One region of the Fusobacterium perfoetens ATCC 29250 genome, then DNA from elsewhere that is predicted to be linked to it. Evidence: riboswitches for the same ligand, from Rfam matches in the RefSeq annotation. Region 1 holds a riboswitch; the other holds the start of a gene.
The links. A riboswitch is a leader RNA that binds a small molecule or an ion and turns the genes downstream of it on or off. The one in region 1 is predicted to bind thiamine pyrophosphate.

Region 1 (8,807 bases):
TTATCTTTTGAAAGTCCAAAAGCTACACCAACAGCAAATAATATAGGCATATTATCAATAATAGCTGCTCCTGCTTTAATTAAAAAAGCTGCTAATTGGCTATTTCCTCCCCAACCAACAGGGTCAATCCAATAACCAATACCCATAAGAATAGCCGCAGCTGGAAGAACTGCTACTGGAACCATAAGTGCTTTACCAATTTTTTGTAGATAAGCGAACATAAAAAACCACTCTCCTTAATAAAATATACTTCTTTATAAACTACTATTTAATATAATTATATTATATTTTTTCTAAAAAGCAAGTTTTTTTTGAAATTTTTTTACAAACAAAGTGTATTTTTTAAAAAAAATGAATTAAAAAAACACTATTAATTTTTTTAATCTTATTTTTCTTGACAATAAAATATTTATAGTATAAAATGTTCTGTGTATACACAAAACGAAAAGAGGTATTTTATAATGATAATAGAAAGAAATAAATCTATGAGAGAAAAAGTTTATGATGTATTAAAAGAAATGATTATAGATGGTAAAATTCCTCAAGGAGAAAGAATTATAGAAACTGAATATTCTAAAATATTCCAAATAAGTAGAACTCCTATAAGAGAAGCTCTAAGAATGCTAGAGTTAGAAGGACTTGTCGTTTCTAATTCTACAGGGGGAGTTATCGTAAAAAAAACTACTAAAGAAGAACTTATTGAAATATATAAAATAAGAATAGCTTTAGAAGGAATTATTTTAGAAGAAGTTATAAAAAAAGCTACTGAAAAAGAAATAAAACTTATTGAAGAAATTTTAAAAAAAACTGAAAAAAAGTTAAAAGAAAATGATTTAGAAGAAATTTTTTCTCTTTTTTCTCAATTCAATATAGAGTTATATGAAATTGCCAAAGTTCCTAGAGTAATGGGTATGATTAATAATATAAATCTTTATCTTAAAAGATTTAGAAGATTAGCTATAGATGAGAATATTAGAAAAATTGAAGCTTTTAATGACCATGTTAAAATTTTAGATTGTATCAAAAATAGAGATTTAGCTAAAGCATTAAAAATTAATAGAAAACATCTTGAAAGATCAATGGATTTTATGATTCCAAAATTTGAAGAAAAATAGGAAATCTAAAATGTCAAATTAAGAAATAAAATATATAATTTAAATAACTAATTTGAATATTCTTTTTATAAAAAATTGAATTATTATTAATTTTAGATATTTATAAGTTTTTTAATTATTAATAAAAAAGAGCTAACTAGTATTTAAAAAAATATTATCTAGCTCTTTTTTATATTAATTTTTTCTTAATTTTCTTATGTTAGAACTTTAAAATAAAAATATTATAAAATTATAACTCTTCCTATTTATAGCTCTATCATTACATCTTCTGAAGTTATTTCTTTATTTATCATTTTTTCATTATACATCCATTGAATATTCTCTTCCCATACTTTTTTATCTTGAGATAAGAATTTATTTTCTTTTGTTTCCATTAATGGAAGTAATATATTAATACTTTTCATTTCAACAGTTTTTGTTAATGGGAATTGGTCTGCTTCTTGTTTTTGTAATAATAAATCAATAGCTCCCTCTGGATCATTTTTCATCTCTTCAAATCCTCTTGCTATAGCTCTTAAGAATCCTTTATAAAGTTCTGGATTAGCTTTTACCATATCTTCATTAGCTACAAAAACTTCTTCATAATAGTTAGGAAATCCAAAATCAGTTGGATAAAAGTAATTAACCTCTAATCCTTTATCTTGGAAAACAGGAACTTCATGGTTTACAAATCCACCAAAAGTAGCATCAACTTTTTTTGTTATAGTAGCTGTTAATAAGTCAAATCCCACATCTATAAGATTTGTTTTTGATAAATCTCCTCCATCATTTTTTATAACTGTTTGTAATAATCTTTCTGCTACATATCCTTGTGAATATCCAACTGTTTTTCCTTCTAAATCTTTTGGTCTTTTTATATTTTTACTTTCAGGAGCAATAACAACATTTAAAGGTTTTTGTACAATAGCTCCAATAGATTTTACAGGAATATTTTCATTTGCTCTAGCCATTATTAATTGATGTAAATAATACATTCCAACATGAGCTTTTTTTACAGCTGGTAAAGCTATTGGGTCTGATACATTAGCTGGATAGTGAATTACTAAATTAATTCCCTCTTCTTCAAAATATCCTTTTTCATCAGCTATATATAAAAAACTATGAATAGCATTTGGATACCAATCTAATATTACATCAAAATCTTGTAATTTTTTTTCTTTTCCAAAACCAAAACTAAAAACTAATAAAAATAGTAATAAATATTTTATTTTTTTCATTGAAATCTCCTTTATTTTTTTACCCAAATTAATAATTTATCTTCTATAAGTGAAATAAATTTTACAATAAGTACAACTATTATTGATATTAAAATTGCTGGAGCAAAAACTCCTGCCCCATCTAATTGTGTCATCATTCTCTTACTAAAATATCCTAATCCTTCATTAGCTCCTAACCACTCTCCTATAGTTGTTCCTATTATTACAAAGGGAATTGCCATTTTTAATGAAGAGAAAAAATATGGTAGAGTCGAAGGAATTTTTAATTTAATAAAAATATCCAATTTTGAAGCTCCCATACTTTTAAAAAGCTCTAGATGTTCTTCTTTTATTGATTTTAATCCCTGAGAAATATTTATAGTTACAGGGAAAAATGTAATAATTATTGCAACTAAAACTTTTGACCATATGGAATATCCAAACCATAAAATAAATATTGGAGCTATAGTGGTTATTGGAATTGTTTGGCTAGTCACAATTATAGGATATATTGCATTTTCTATACTTTTGTTTATATCCATAAATATTGCTAGTACTATAGCTAATACTAATGATATAGCTAAAGAAATAAATGAAATCTTTAATGTAGCTATCAAATGATGACAAATCAATATTTTTTTTAATTGCCAAAACCTCTCTATAATAAGAGTTGGCCAAGGTAATATAAAAGCTAGATTTACATATCTTGCTAATATTTCCCAAAATAAGAATAATATAATTGATAAAATCAAGGCTGGGGAATTTTTCTTCATCTACTTACCACCTCCTATATCAATTAAAATTTTCTCTTTAACCTCTTTTATAAATTCTAAATCCAATTTTTTTTCTTTAGGAATTATATATTCTTTAAAAGAATCTAAAGGTCTATTTTGACAAACTAAAATCCTATCAGATAAAAAAATAGCTTCATTTATATCATGAGTTATAAATATTATACTCTTATCAAAATCTTTTAGAACTTCTAGTAACCATTTTTGTAAGTTTTCTTTTGTTATAGCATCTAAAGCACTAAAAGGCTCATCTAATAAAAGAATATCAGCATCTGTTAACAAAGTTCTAATAAAAGAAACTCTTTGTTTCATTCCTCCTGACAACTCATAAGGATATTTTTCTTCATATTTCTCTAAATTTAATTTCTTTAGATAATCAATAGCCTTTTTTTTCTCTTCATTAAGATTTTTTTTACTTAGTTCCGATGGAAGAAGTATATTTTCTAAAACATTTCTCCAAGGAAGAAGAAGGTCTTTTTGAGGCATATAAGCAGTTTTTTTTCCTACTATATCTCCTGAATTCATTTTTTTAATTCCACTTATTAATTTAATAATTGTTGATTTTCCACATCCACTACTTCCTATAATAGATAAAAATTCATTTTTCTTTAAAGAAAAAGATAAATCTTTTATTAATAAATCTTTTTTATCATAAAAAAAACTTATATTTTCTACTTTTAAAACTATTTCAGATGTTTTAAAAAACTCTTCTTTCAACTTTCCTCCTAAAAATAAAAAAAATTATTCTCTAGAACCTTACTTAGTCAAAGAAAATAATTATACAAAAAATATAAAATTATTCTTTGCCACTTTCCTCCGCTAGTGTTATCTAGATCAGGTAATTAAGGGTCTAAATTCTCAGCTAAAAGCTCCCCTAGTAGCTTGATTTTCAAGAAATATATTATCATAAAAATTAAATATTTTCAATAATAAAATTTTATAAAAATTAATATTCTTTTATTGAATATTATGATAAAATTTAATTATAATATGAGTTTAAATGGGGAGGAAAATTTTATGCAACGACATGAGGATTTAGTTTTATTTTGGATAGGAACTTTAAGTTTTATTAGTGGTTATGCAAATGTTTATGGTATTATTTTAATTGGATTAACTCTAACCCATTTTACAGGAGATATTTCTAAAGCAGCAATCCATATGATAAATCATGTTCCCATTGATGACCAAATAATAAAAATATTTTTAGGGCTATTATTATTTTTGGTTGGAAATATTTTTTCAGGAGCCATCATTGGAGAAAGAGCTTTTAATATAAGAAAAAGATATGGGCTAATCTTTTTCGGAATTGGATTTGCAATATTTTTTTCATATATTTTTTTTAAAGATAATAATAATTTTGCTTATATGCTTTGTCTCACTACTGGTATTCAAAATGGACTTTTTATGACATATAAAGGTATTCTTATAAGAACTTCTCATTTAACAGGAAGTATCAGTGATTTAGGAGTCTATATAGGATATAAACTAAGAGGAATAAAAGTGGATAACATAAAAATTTTTTACTATATTACAACTATTATAGCATTTTTTTGTGGTGGAATAGTTGCTACATATTTATATAATATTTTTCAAAATGATGCTCTTATTCTTATTCCTCTACTTTATTTTTTAATTGGAGCTTCTTATTTTCAACTTCGTCGTGATTTTCAAGATAATAAATAATTTTTACATTAATATTATACAAGGAGAAATAAAATGATAAAAAAAGAACTTTTAAAAAAATATGTAGATTTATCTTTAGAAATAGGAATTAACATTCAAAAAGGACAAGCTCTTGTTATAATGTCCCCTATAGAAATTTTTGAATTTACAAGACTTTTAGTTGAAAGAGCCTACGAATTAGGAGCTAGTGAAGTTATTGTTCATTGGAATGATGATTTTTGTAAAAAGATGACTTTCATCCATGGAGATAAAAAAATATTTGAGGAAATACCTAATTGGCAAGTGGAGTCTTTAATGCATTATGCTAATAAAGGAGCTGCTTTTTTAAGTATTGCTGCTAATGACCCAGAATTATTATCAGGTGTAAACAGTGAAAAGATAGCTCTTTATCAAAAAACTAGAAGTCAAGCATTAAAACCTTATTATGATAAAATAATGGTAAATGAACTTCAATGGAATATTATATCTGTCCCTACTTTAGCTTGGGCTAAGAAAATATTCCCTGGAAAGTCTGATGAAAAAGCTATAGATTTATTATGGGAAGCTATATTAAAATCTACTAAAGTAACAGAAGAAAATGATGCTACAGAAGTATGGAAAAATCATTTAAAAAATTTAGAAGAAAAAATGAATTATTTAAATAAAAAGCAATTTAAAAAATTTAGAATAACAAACTCTCTTGGAACAGATTTAATTGTTGAGCTTCCTAAAAATCATATTTGGGCTTCTGGAAAAGATATTACAAAATCAGGAGTAGAATTTGTAGCCAATATTCCTACTGAAGAAGTTTTTTCAATGCCTCATAAATATGGTGTAAATGGAGTTGTTTATGCTTCTAAACCTCTTAATTATGGTGGAAATTTAATTGATAATTTTTCTATAACTTTTGAAAATGGAAAAATTGTAAAATTTACTGCTGAAAAAGGATATGAAGCTTTAGAAAATCTTGTAAGTATAGATGAAGGAGCAAAATATTTAGGAGAAATTGCTCTTGTTCCTTATGATTCACCTATTTCTAATTTAGGTATTTTATTCTATAATACTTTATTTGATGAAAATGCTTCTTGTCACTTAGCCATTGGACAAGCTTACTCTAGTTGTATTGAAAATGGAGATAAACTAACACCAGAAGAAATGGAAAAAGTTGGAATGAATGATTCTTTAACTCATGTGGATTTTATGTTTGGAACTAGAGATTTAAATATAGATGCTTTTGATGAAGATGGAAATATAGAAAAAATATTTATTAATGGAAATTGGGCTTAATCTTTTAACTCTCTTGCAATTTTTAGGTGTTTATTTTATAATATAGTGTATTATAAAATTAATTTTAATTATTTTAGGAGGTCTAAGTGCAACAAAAATTTAAAAGAAACTTTTCAATCATTGCTCATATTGACCACGGAAAGTCAACTATTGCTGATAGACTTTTAGAAGCTACTCATACAGTAGCTGAGCGTGATATGAAGTCTCAATTACTTGATTCTATGGATCTTGAAAGAGAAAAAGGAATTACTATAAAAGCTCAAGCTGTTACTTTATATTATACTGCCAAAGATGGAAATACTTATGAATTAAATCTTATTGATACTCCAGGACATGTAGACTTTATATATGAAGTATCTAGGTCTTTATCAGCTTGTGAAGGAGCTTTACTTGTAGTAGATGCTGCTCAAGGTGTTGAAGCTCAAACATTAGCTAATGTTTATTTAGCTCTTGAAAATGATTTAGAAATAGTTCCTGTTATAAATAAAATAGATTTACCAGCAGCTGAACCTGAAAGAGTAAAAAAAGAAATAGAAGATGTAATAGGATTACCAGCTGATGATGCTGTATTGACATCAGCAAAAATTAATTTAGGAATTGAAGATTTATTAGAAGAAATTGTTAAGAGAATTCCTTGTCCTAATTATGATGAAGAAGCTCCTTTAAGAGCTCTAATATTTGACTCAAAATTTGATGATTATAGAGGAGTTATTACTTATATTAAAGTAGAAGATGGATGTATCAGAAAAGGAGATAAAATAAAAATTTGGTCAACTGAAAAAGAAGCTGAAATATTAGAGTGTGGAATTTTCTCACCTAATATGAAACCTACTGATGAACTTTCTTCTGGTTCTGTTGGATATATAATTACAGGACTTAAAACTATAAAAGATTCTAGAGTTGGAGATACAATAACTCATTCAAACAGACCTTGTGCTGAACCATTATATGGATTTAGACCAGCTCAATCAATGGTTTTTGCTGGAATTTATCCAATATCAACTGATGATTATGGAGATTTAAGAGAATCTTTAGAAAAATTACAATTAAATGACGCTTCATTAAACTTTGTACCTGAAACATCTCTTGCCTTAGGATTTGGATTTAGATGTGGTTTCTTAGGTTTATTACATATGGAAATAATTGTAGAAAGATTGAGAAGAGAATATGATATTGACCTTATTTCTACATCTCCATCTGTTGAATATAGAATTACAATGGAAGGAAAACCTACTTATGTAATTGACAACCCTTGTGATTTCCCTGAAGGTGGAAAATCTAAATTTATAATTCAAGAGCCATATATCAAAGGAAATATAATAGTTCCTAAAGATTATGTTGGTTCTGTAATGGAACTTTGTCAAGAAAAACGTGGAGTTTATGTAGGAATGAGTTATATTGATGATACAAGAACTATGATTACTTATGAACTTCCACTAGCTGAAATAGTTTTAGATTTCTATGATAAATTAAAATCAAAAACAAGAGGATATGCTTCTTTTGAATATGAGTTAATAGATTATAGAGAGGGTGACCTTGTAAAAGTAGATATTCTTGTATCTGGTGAAGTAGTTGATGCCTTTTCTTTCATAGCTCATAAAGACAATGCTGTTTCTAAAGGAAGAGCAATTTGTGAAAAATTAAAGGATGTAATTCCTAGACAACAATTTGAAATTCCTATTCAAGCAGCTTTAGGAGCTAAAATTATAGCTCGTGAAACTATAAAAGCTTACAGAAAAAATGTATTGGCTAAATGTTATGGTGGAGATATTACAAGAAAGAAAAAATTATTAGAAAAACAAAAAGCAGGTAAGAAAAGAATGAAACAAATAGGAAATGTAGAAATTCCTCAAGAGGCTTTTGTTTCTATCTTAAAATTAAATGATAACTAATCTTTTTTTGGGAGGAATTATGTTTTTTATTGTAGGGTTTAGTAATAGAGATGAATTTATAAAAGAAGTCAATTTCAAATGTACTAATTGTTTAAATGAAAAATTTGAACTTTATCAAGTTGCTAATGTCCTGACTTTTTTCTTCATTCCTCTTTTTAAATTTAATAAAAAAGCTTTAATTGTATGTAAAAATTGTAAAAGCATATATAAAGTAAAAAGTGAATCTTTGAAGAAAATTTTAGATTCGAGTATAGTTACTTATGATGATATTGAAGAGATTGTGAGAAATAATAATGTTTGTCCAAACTGTGGATATATGATTGATAAAAATGATAAATTTTGTCCAAACTGTGGAAATAAACTATAAGGATGTGATATAGTTGTTAAACATTACATTTTTTAAAGGACTTGCTACTGGATTAATTCTTTCCTTCCCTTTTGGTCCTGTAGGATTTTATTGTATGGAAAAAGCTTTAACTGAAGGAAAAAGAGAAGGATATGTTACTGCTTTAGGAATGGTTACTTCTGATGTTTTATATGGACTTATTGCATTTCTTTTTGTAAATATTGTTGATGATTTTATATTTAAATATGAAATTTTCTGTAAAATTGCAGTTGGAGTTCTTTTAATACTTTTAGGATTAAAAAAATTAAATACACCTGTTGTTTTAGATAAAAAAATTATTAATCAAGACTATAATATATTTCAAGATTATTTTATAGGATTTGGACTAGCTTCTTTAAACATTACAGGAATAGTTACAATATTAGCTATTTATACACTTTTAGGATTAGTAAGAGACCAAGATAATTATTTCCATTTAGCTCTTGGAATAGCTGCTGGTGGAGTTATTTCATGGTTTT
Region 2 (8,807 bases), on a different contig from region 1:
TTAACCATGTTGGAAAAGGTGGTTTTTCAAATCTTAATATCCCATTTAAAGTTGGTATTAAAAAATTATTATTTAAAACCATCTCTCTAGCTGTTATAAAATTTCTAGCTTCCATAAGTCCCACAGGTCTTATCCCTAAATTTATAAAAAAACTTATAAAAGATACAATTCCAAGCAAAGATAAATATATTTTTTCATTTTGTTTACTTAACATATTTACTCCTCAGTTTTAAATTTTTTAATTAAATAAATATTTCTACTATAAATCAATACATTTGGAGCTTGTCCTAATATAAATACAGGGTCTTTTTTATAAATAGCATAAATCAATAAAAGTGTGCTTCCTCCTAAACTAAAAACCCAAAATGAAAATGGAATTACACTTTTCTTTGCCTTTTCACTTGCAATCCATTGAATTATAAACCTCATTGAAAAAAGTCCTTGTCCGATTAGTCCTAATAAAAACCATATATTCCACTTAAACATTTTTATCTTCTCCCATTTCAACTTGATATCTCAATCTTCTTTTTTTCATCCATCTAACAGCAAAAGCATCTTTTAAACCTTTAAAAAGTCTATTAAAAACTCCATATTTAGAATATCCAAATTCTCTGTCATAATGTTTTACAGGAATTTCAACTACTTTAAATCCATTTATTTTTGCCAAAGTTGGAAGAAATCTATGCATTCCCTCATAAAGATAAAAGCTTTTAACAACTTCTTTTTTAAAAAGTTTTAATGGACACCCTGTATCTTTAATATCATCTCCTGTAATATAATTTCTAACTGAATTTCCTACAACAGAAGATATTTTTCTTTTTAATCCATCTTCTCTTGTCTCTCTTTTTCCATTTACCATATCATATTCTTTTATATATGGTAAAAGTGTATATACATCTTCTGGGTCTGTCTGTAAATCTGAATCCATCATTAAAACTAAATCTCCACTAGCTTTTTTAAAAGCAAAATCTAAAGCTGCTGTTTGTCCATTATTTTTTGTAAAATGAAATACTTTTACATGTCCATTTTTTTTCGCTTCTTCATTTAAAATCTCTTTACTTCCATCTGTACTTCCATCATTTACTAAAATTATTTCATAAGAATCAAAACCTTTTTTCAAAGAGTTTTCCACTTTCTCTATAAATCTTGAAATATTATCTTTTTCATTATAAACAGGTGCTACAACTGAAATTCTTTCCATACCTTTATCTCCTTTTTTATTTTTTTGAATTATATAATAGTATTATTAAGATTTGGTAAAGAAAATTTAATTAACCAAAAAAATTTTTTTAAAGTCTAATTCAAAAAAAGAAAGGATTTAATATGAAAAAAATTTTAATAATAGAAGATGATAAAAAAATAAGAAGATTATTAGAACTAGAATTAGAACATGAAGGTTATTTAGTAGAAAGTTATGAAGAGGGAGAAAAAGCTATAGAAAAATTTAAAAATAGTTTTTTTGATGTTATTTTACTTGATTTAATGCTTCCTAATCTATCTGGAGAAGAAATTTGTAAAATTATTAGAAAAATATCTGAAATTCCTATAATTGTTATAACTGCAAAAGATAGTATAATTAGTAAGGTTGAATTATTAGATATGGGTGCTGATGATTATATCACAAAACCTTTTAATATAGAAGAACTTTGTGCTAGAATAAGAGTTGTTTTAAGAAATAAAAAGAATTATAATACAAAAGATATTTTACGATATGGAAATTTAAGTCTTAATACTTCTTTAAAAGTTTTGAAAAGAAATGATGAAGAAATCTCTTTAACAAAAACAGAATATAAATTATTAGAAATTTTCTTTTTAAATAAAGAAATAGGATTAAGTAGAGAAAAAATTATAGAAGAAGTATGGGGATTTGATTTTGATGGTGATAATAAAATAGTTGATGTCTTTATTAACTCCTTAAGAAAAAAAATAGATTTAGAAAACGAAAAATATATTTCCTCTATGCGAGGATTTGGATATATTTTTAAGTTAAAAAATTAGTTGGAGAAAATATATGAAAAGATTAGCTCATGAACTTCATAAAAATTATAAACTTTTAATAGTCATTTTTATACTTCCATATATAACATTTTTACTTTTTTTTGCTTCATATATAAAAAAAGTTTCTTTTGATGATATATATTCTGTAGATAGTTTTTTAAGTTATGAATTAACAGAGTTTAAAGAAGAAATAGTTTCTAAAGAAAAAACTGTAGACCAATTTTTTTATGAAGCTTTGGAAGAATGTCCAGATGTTCCTGGAGTAACTGTTTTTTTTAAATTTAATAATAAAATTTATTCAGATGATAAAGTTTTAGAAAATTTTTATAAATTTGAAAAGAAAAAATTCTCTAATGAAATTCAAAAAATAGATTTTTATAAATATCATTTTTTAAAAAAGATTGTTAGTGCTGAAGATTTTGGAAATATTGAAGTTCTAATAGTAAAAAATTTAATTGATGATAGACTTTTACTTTTTAATGTTATCATAGTTTCTACTATTTTAATAACTATTGCTTTTTTAATAAGTATATTTGTATCTAAAAAGTTTTATAATGAAGTGGTTACCTCTATAAATAATTTACAAAAAATCACTAATAATATAAATCTTAATAATATTAATCCCCAAATAAAATCAAAAAATTACTTTATTGAAATAGAAAAAGTTATGTTATCTTATGAAAATATGTTAGAAAGATTATATACTCAAACAAATGCCCAAATAGAGTTTGTCAATAATGCTTCTCATGAATTAAAAACTCCTCTTTTTATAATTAAAGGTTACTTAAATTTAATTGAAAGATGGGGAATTGAAAAGAAAGATATTTCTTTAGAAGCACTTGTTTCTATAAAAGAAGAAGTTGAAAATATGGATACTCTTATCAAAAAATTATTATTTCTTGCAAAAGATGATAATGAAAATTTAGAATATATTGAATTGGATATTTCAGAAGTTATTTCAAATATTATTTCAGAATTAAAAGTTGTTTATCCTAAACAAAAAATATCTTTTAATGGTAGTGAAAATTACATAAACTCTGATTATTTTTTAATAAAACAACTATTTTTCAATATTATTGAAAATGCAATAAAATATGGAAATAATAATGAAATAAATGTGTCTATTGTCAATAATAAAAATATTTCAATTATAATTGAAGATAATGGTATTGGAATATCAAAAGAAAATCTAAATCATATCTATGATAGATTTTTTAGAGTTGATAAAAGTAGAAATAGAGAAATAAAAAGTCATGGTTTAGGTTTATCAATAGTTAAAAAAATTACTAGAATATTAAAAATTGATTTGAATATTGAAAGTGAAATAAATAAAGGCACAAAGGTTACAGTAACAATTCCTACTACAAAAATATAAATTTTTTATATCTTTTATAATAAAAAGAGGCTATTGTATTTTATATTTACAATAACCTCTTTTTTTATTTAAAGAGTCTTTTAGGAATAAATTTATTTTTTTAATTTGCTTATTAAAGATTTTACTTTTTCTGAAATATTTTCAGCTCCCACAATATCACTTACTAAGCAAATTCTTTTTGCCCCTCTCTCAATTATTTTATCAATGTTATAATCTTTTATTCCTCCAATGGCAACAAAAGGAATATCTAAATTATTTACAACATATTCTAAATATTCTAATCCTACAGGAGCAGTATCTTTTGTTGTTGTAGGAAATATTGGCCCAACTCCAATATAATCTACATCATTATTTTCATAAGCTTTTTTTCCTTGTTCTGGAGAATGAGTTGATAGACCAATTATTTTATTTTCTCCTATAAGTTTCCTTACTTCACTAGGAGGAATATCATCTTGTCCCACATGAACCCCATCTGCATCAACTAAAATTGCTATATCAATATTATCATTTACAATAAAAGTAACTCCATTTTTTTTACAAATTTCCCTTATCTCTCTAGCTTCTTTTAATTTTTCGCCCAAACTTTTATTCTTTTCTCTATATTGAATTATTTTTATTCCACCACGAATCATCTCTTCTACACATTGTATATTAGTCTTTCCATTAGTAAAATTTTCACCTGTAATTCCATAGATTCCTTCAGGAATAATTATTCTATTTCTCAAAATATCCTCCTATCTCTAAAACTTTTTCACTCATTAAAGCTGCAACTATTCCAACTTTATGAGAATAAGTCTTATAATCATCAGTATCTTTTTTGAAATCTCCTACTACAATTAAATTTTTTCCAATATTTTTTATTTCAATTGATTTTGTATCATAATCTCCTATTCCAGAAGCTGAAATAATCTTTTTTCCAAGTGGTAAAAGTTCTTCCACTAAAATACTTTTATATTCTTTTTTATCAAAAGCTTCTACTACAATATCACAATCTTTAAAAAATTCAGAAATATTATTTCTATCAAATTTAATTATTTCAAAATCAATTTTTATTTCAGGATTTATAAGGGTTAAATTCTCTTTTAAAGTTTCACTTTTATATTTTCCAATTTGATTTTTGAAATAAAATTGTCTATTCAAGTTTGATTCTTCAATCTTATCAAAATCTCCAAACTTTAAATATTTTACCCCTGTTCTCACCAAATGATAAGCTACATTACTTCCGATTCCACCACAACCAGCTATACCTATTATCATTTGATTTGCTCCCAATCTTTAAATATTGGTTGGTATCCATTATCTCTAATTGCTTGTATTGTTTCTTCAGCACTTCTATTATCACTTATTTCAAATTGACAAGTAGATGGGTCATTCTCTGTATATCCTCCAACATCTGTTTTAGAACCAACAGACATTTTTGTAATTCCCATATGCATTAAATGGTCTCTAAATGAAGCTACCTCTCTTGTAGAAATATTTATATCCGCTTTTATTTGGAAAATTCTAAAAGCTGTCATAAATTGTACAAAAGTTATATCATCTAGTGGATGGTCTGGTTGGAATCCCCCTTCTGCTGGATTTATTCTTGGTAAAGAGATTGAGAAAGAAGAATTCAAATAATTATCAGTTAAATATTTTAAATGCATTCCAGCCATAAAAGCTTCTTTTCTTATTTCACTCAAACCAAATAAAGGTCCAATTCCAATAGTTCTTATTCCAGCTTTTGCCCCTCTCTCTGGAGTATCTAAACGGAAATGATAATCTTTTTTCTTACCAGATAAATGAACTTCATCATATCTCTCTTCATTATATGTTTCTTGATATACAGTTAATCCATCTAATCCAATATCTACTAATTCTTTATATTCCCATTCTTCTAATGGCATAACTTCTATTGAAACAGAATTAAAATATTTTTTTAATACTTTTACAGCATCTTTTAAATAATCTAAAGTCACAAGTCCATGAGCTTCTCCTGTAAGCATTAAAATATGTTCTACTCCTGTTTTTGCTATCTCTTTGGCCTCTTCTTCTATTTGTTCAAGATTTTGATGTTTTCTTACAATATGATTTTTCTTTGAGAAACCACAGTAAGTACAATTATTTGTACAGAAATTTGAAATATATATTGGCATATAAAGAGATATAATATTTCCAAAATGTTGAGTTTTTATCTCATTAGCTCTTCTAGCCATTTCCTCTAAATGATTTTTAGCTATTGGAGAAAGTAAATTTAAAAAATCATATTCAGTTAAATGTTCTTTATAAATACTATCTACCACATCTTCATCAGTAACTTTTGAAAAATATCCTTCAAAGTCAAAATCTTTCCATTCTTTCACAACAGAATAAAATCCCATTATTTTTCACCTCTGAATAAGAAATCTGTAAGAGGAGATGAAGCATTAGCATATTTTGAAGTTTTAGCTAATTTTGAAAGATAAGCCATTCTCCCAGCTTTTACTCCCAAAGCAAAAGCCTCTCCCATTTTTACAGGGTCTTCAGCTGTTGAAATGGCTGTGTTAACTAATACAGCGTCAACTCCCATTTCCATAGCTTCAGCTGCTTGTGATGGAGTTCCAATTCCAGCATCTACAATTACAGGAACTTTTTTATTTTCATTTATCATTTCTATTAAAGCTTTTGTTTGTAATCCTTTATTTGAACCAATTGGTGAACCTAAAGGCATTACAGCAGCTGCCCCAGCCTCTTCTAATTTTTTGGCTGTAATTAAATCAGGAACTATATAAGGTAAAACTATAAATCCTTCATCAGCTAATACTTTTGTAGCTTTTATTGTTTCTTCATTATCAGGCATTAAATATTTCATATCATTAATTATTTCAATTTTTATAAAATCTCCACAACCAGCTTCTCTAGCTATTCTAGCTATTTTTATGGCCTCTTCAGCATTTCTAGCCCCTGAAGTATTAGGTAATAATGTTACATCTTTAGGAATATAATTTAAAACATTTTCCTTTGGATTTGAAAAATTTACTCTTCTTAATGCCATTGTTATAATGTTTGAACCACTTGCTTTTAACATTGGAGCTATCAAATTTTTATCAGAAAATTTTCCTGTTCCTGTTAATAATCTACTTTCAAATTCATGTCCTTTTAATACTAACTTATCCATTTTTCCTCCAACTTATTTTTTATTTTTATTTATATACATATTTTTTCTTATCCACCAGAAACAAAAACTAGAACTTCTACAACATCATTTTCTTTTATAGTTACATCTTGCCAATTATCTTTTTTAATAAGATTATCATTTACTAAAACCACTGCTCCAGAAAGAGTTATATTTTTTTCTATTGAAATTTTTTCAATAAATTCTTTTAAAATAATTTCTTTTTCTATTTCCTCTTCAACACCGTTTAAAATTATTTTCATAAATTTTCCTCCTTTCTCAAAAATTTTTCTATAAAAAAATCCCTAGTAGAAATCTACTAGGGATAAATCTTCTTATAAAATTTTCCTCTTAAATAACTTAATAGTACAAAGCCTCTTTATGAGGAAATAATTTTACTTCCTTTCGCCAGCATTATCTGGTTCAAGTAATAAGAGTCGAGGTCGAACCTCCTCTCAGCCTTTTTGGCTCCCCTAGTAAGCTATCTATTTAATTTTTTCAAAAGTATTGTATAACTTTATGTTTTATTTGTCAAGTTTTTATTATAATTTAAATTCAGCAGCTAATCCAATAGCATGAACTTGTTTCTCAAATCTTGTTCCATGTTCTTTTGAAGTTCCATCAATATAATCTACATATGAATAAGCGATTGTATATGTTCTAGTTTCATTTGGAGTATATTTAAGTCCTATACTATACATATGAGCATCTAAAGCATAGTCAGTATCTTTGTATGTATCTTCATTAGCTCCTGTATTTGTATATTGGTATCCAGCCATTAAAGTATATTGTTCATTTAGTTTATAATCAAATCCAACTGATGCTTCATATCCATTTGTATAATGAGCATAAGCATTACTATCATTAGCATCTTCTATAAAATAATAGTTTCCACTTGTAAGTAATGTAAGTCTATCATTAACATCATAAGAAATTCCTAATGACATCATTGCTGGTAAATTTCTATATCCATCTACTAACCATTCACTTACTATAGGATTTTTGGCTAAACTTCCATATATATCCTCTTCCTTTATTGGAGAATTTACTTTTAATCCATTCATTCCATTCTTAGCTTCAAAATCTAATTTAATTTCACTTTCATATTTAAAACCAATATTTAATTTTTCTATTGGTTTATAGTTAAATCCTACTAACCAACCAATTCCATAAGCTTCTCTTTCAGAATCTATAGTAACATCTACATTTTGTTGAGGAATATTTCCTTGCCCATCTAGGTCTAATCCAAAATGTCCTGTTCCTTCTAAAGCTCTTGTAGCATAAATAAATCTAACTCCTCCAGCTACAGAAAATTTTTCATTAAGTTTTTGAGCCATTCCTAAGTTTAAATTATAATAAAAAGATGAACCTTTTACTTTACTTCCTCCTAAATATTCAACTGTTGCTTCTGGAGATTCTCCAAGTTTAATTTGTTCTTGTCTAAATATTCCTTGTATTCCTTCTCCAATAACTTCAAAAGCTGATATTCCATTGTTATATTTTAAACTTCCTCCACCAGCAGCTATACCACCGTGTAAGAAATAACTTCTATCTCCATCTTTTTTTACTATTTGAATACTTGGAACCATTACTGATGGATAATCACTATCATGTTTTCCTTTTACATTATCTGTAAATCCAGGTATTCCTTTATAATCTGTATTCATAGTATAATTTTTAAATACTGTTTGAGTGTTTACTTTTACATAAAGTCCATCTTCCATGAAAGCTGTACCAGCTGGATTATAGAAAGCTCCTGATGTTCCAATTTTTCCTGTCATTGAAGCATGGGCAAAATATTCAGCATCTTGTTGGGCTAAATAATCAATACTTCCAGCATAAACATTTACTGAAGCTATTAAAGCTGTTAACATAAGTGTTTTTTTCATTTCTCTCTCCTTAATCTATATATAATTTTTAATTTTTTTCCTCATTTATTTTCATAGCTTGTTTTAATATAAGATAACCAACTTCACGTAATTCACTTTCAATCATTTCATAAGTTGGATTATAAAAACCTGAGCAAATTAAACAAGCAAAACCATGAGTATACCACCAACCTTTTCTTATCATCCAGTTAATAGTACTATCTTTTAAAATATTGTATTTGTCACTCTCTTTAAATCCTTTATAAACTAAATTTATCAAATCTCTAGTAATTTCATTTAAAAATTCTTCTGATAAATTTTCTCTCATAAATATAGCTCTAAATAAAGCCTTTTCCTCTTTAGCAAAAAGACAAATTCCTATTCCTATATTTAAAAGTCCAAGTTCTGTATAATTAATTTTTACTTTATCTAG

Region 2: it holds a riboswitch for thiamine pyrophosphate, as region 1 does, so the genes downstream of both, thiS (sulfur carrier protein ThiS) here and T364_RS0110140 (ABC transporter ATP-binding protein) in region 1, are expected to answer to the same signal.

The regions. Positions count from the first base shown of each region.
Region 1 is NZ_KK211417.1:101,296-110,102, forward strand. It holds gene nagE (N-acetylglucosamine-specific PTS transporter subunit IIBC) at 1-221, opposite strand, end outside; gene T364_RS0110125 (GntR family transcriptional regulator) at 462-1,115, shown strand; gene T364_RS0110130 (ABC transporter substrate-binding protein) at 1,361-2,332, opposite strand; gene T364_RS0110135 (ABC transporter permease) at 2,344-3,084, opposite strand; gene T364_RS0110140 (ABC transporter ATP-binding protein) at 3,085-3,819, opposite strand; TPP riboswitch at 3,897-3,988, opposite strand; gene T364_RS0110145 (YoaK family protein) at 4,120-4,785, shown strand; gene T364_RS0110150 (aminopeptidase) at 4,819-6,051, shown strand; gene lepA (translation elongation factor 4) at 6,138-7,943, shown strand; gene T364_RS0110160 (zinc ribbon domain-containing protein) at 7,963-8,310, shown strand; gene T364_RS0110165 (hypothetical protein) at 8,324-8,807, shown strand, end outside.
Region 2 is NZ_JHXW01000004.1:59,065-67,871, forward strand. It holds gene T364_RS10280 (ArnT family glycosyltransferase) at 1-214, opposite strand, end outside; gene T364_RS0101620 (lipid-A-disaccharide synthase N-terminal domain-containing protein) at 217-486, opposite strand; gene T364_RS0101625 (glycosyltransferase family 2 protein) at 479-1,201, opposite strand; gene T364_RS0101630 (response regulator transcription factor) at 1,324-1,998, shown strand; gene T364_RS0101635 (sensor histidine kinase) at 2,012-3,373, shown strand; gene thiE (thiamine phosphate synthase) at 3,466-4,098, opposite strand; gene thiF (sulfur carrier protein ThiS adenylyltransferase ThiF) at 4,088-4,630, opposite strand; gene thiH (2-iminoacetate synthase ThiH) at 4,627-5,733, opposite strand; gene T364_RS0101655 (thiazole synthase) at 5,733-6,509, opposite strand; gene thiS (sulfur carrier protein ThiS) at 6,557-6,769, opposite strand; TPP riboswitch at 6,890-6,991, opposite strand; gene T364_RS0101665 (OmpP1/FadL family transporter) at 7,049-8,395, opposite strand; gene T364_RS10930 (TetR/AcrR family transcriptional regulator) at 8,424-8,807, opposite strand, start outside.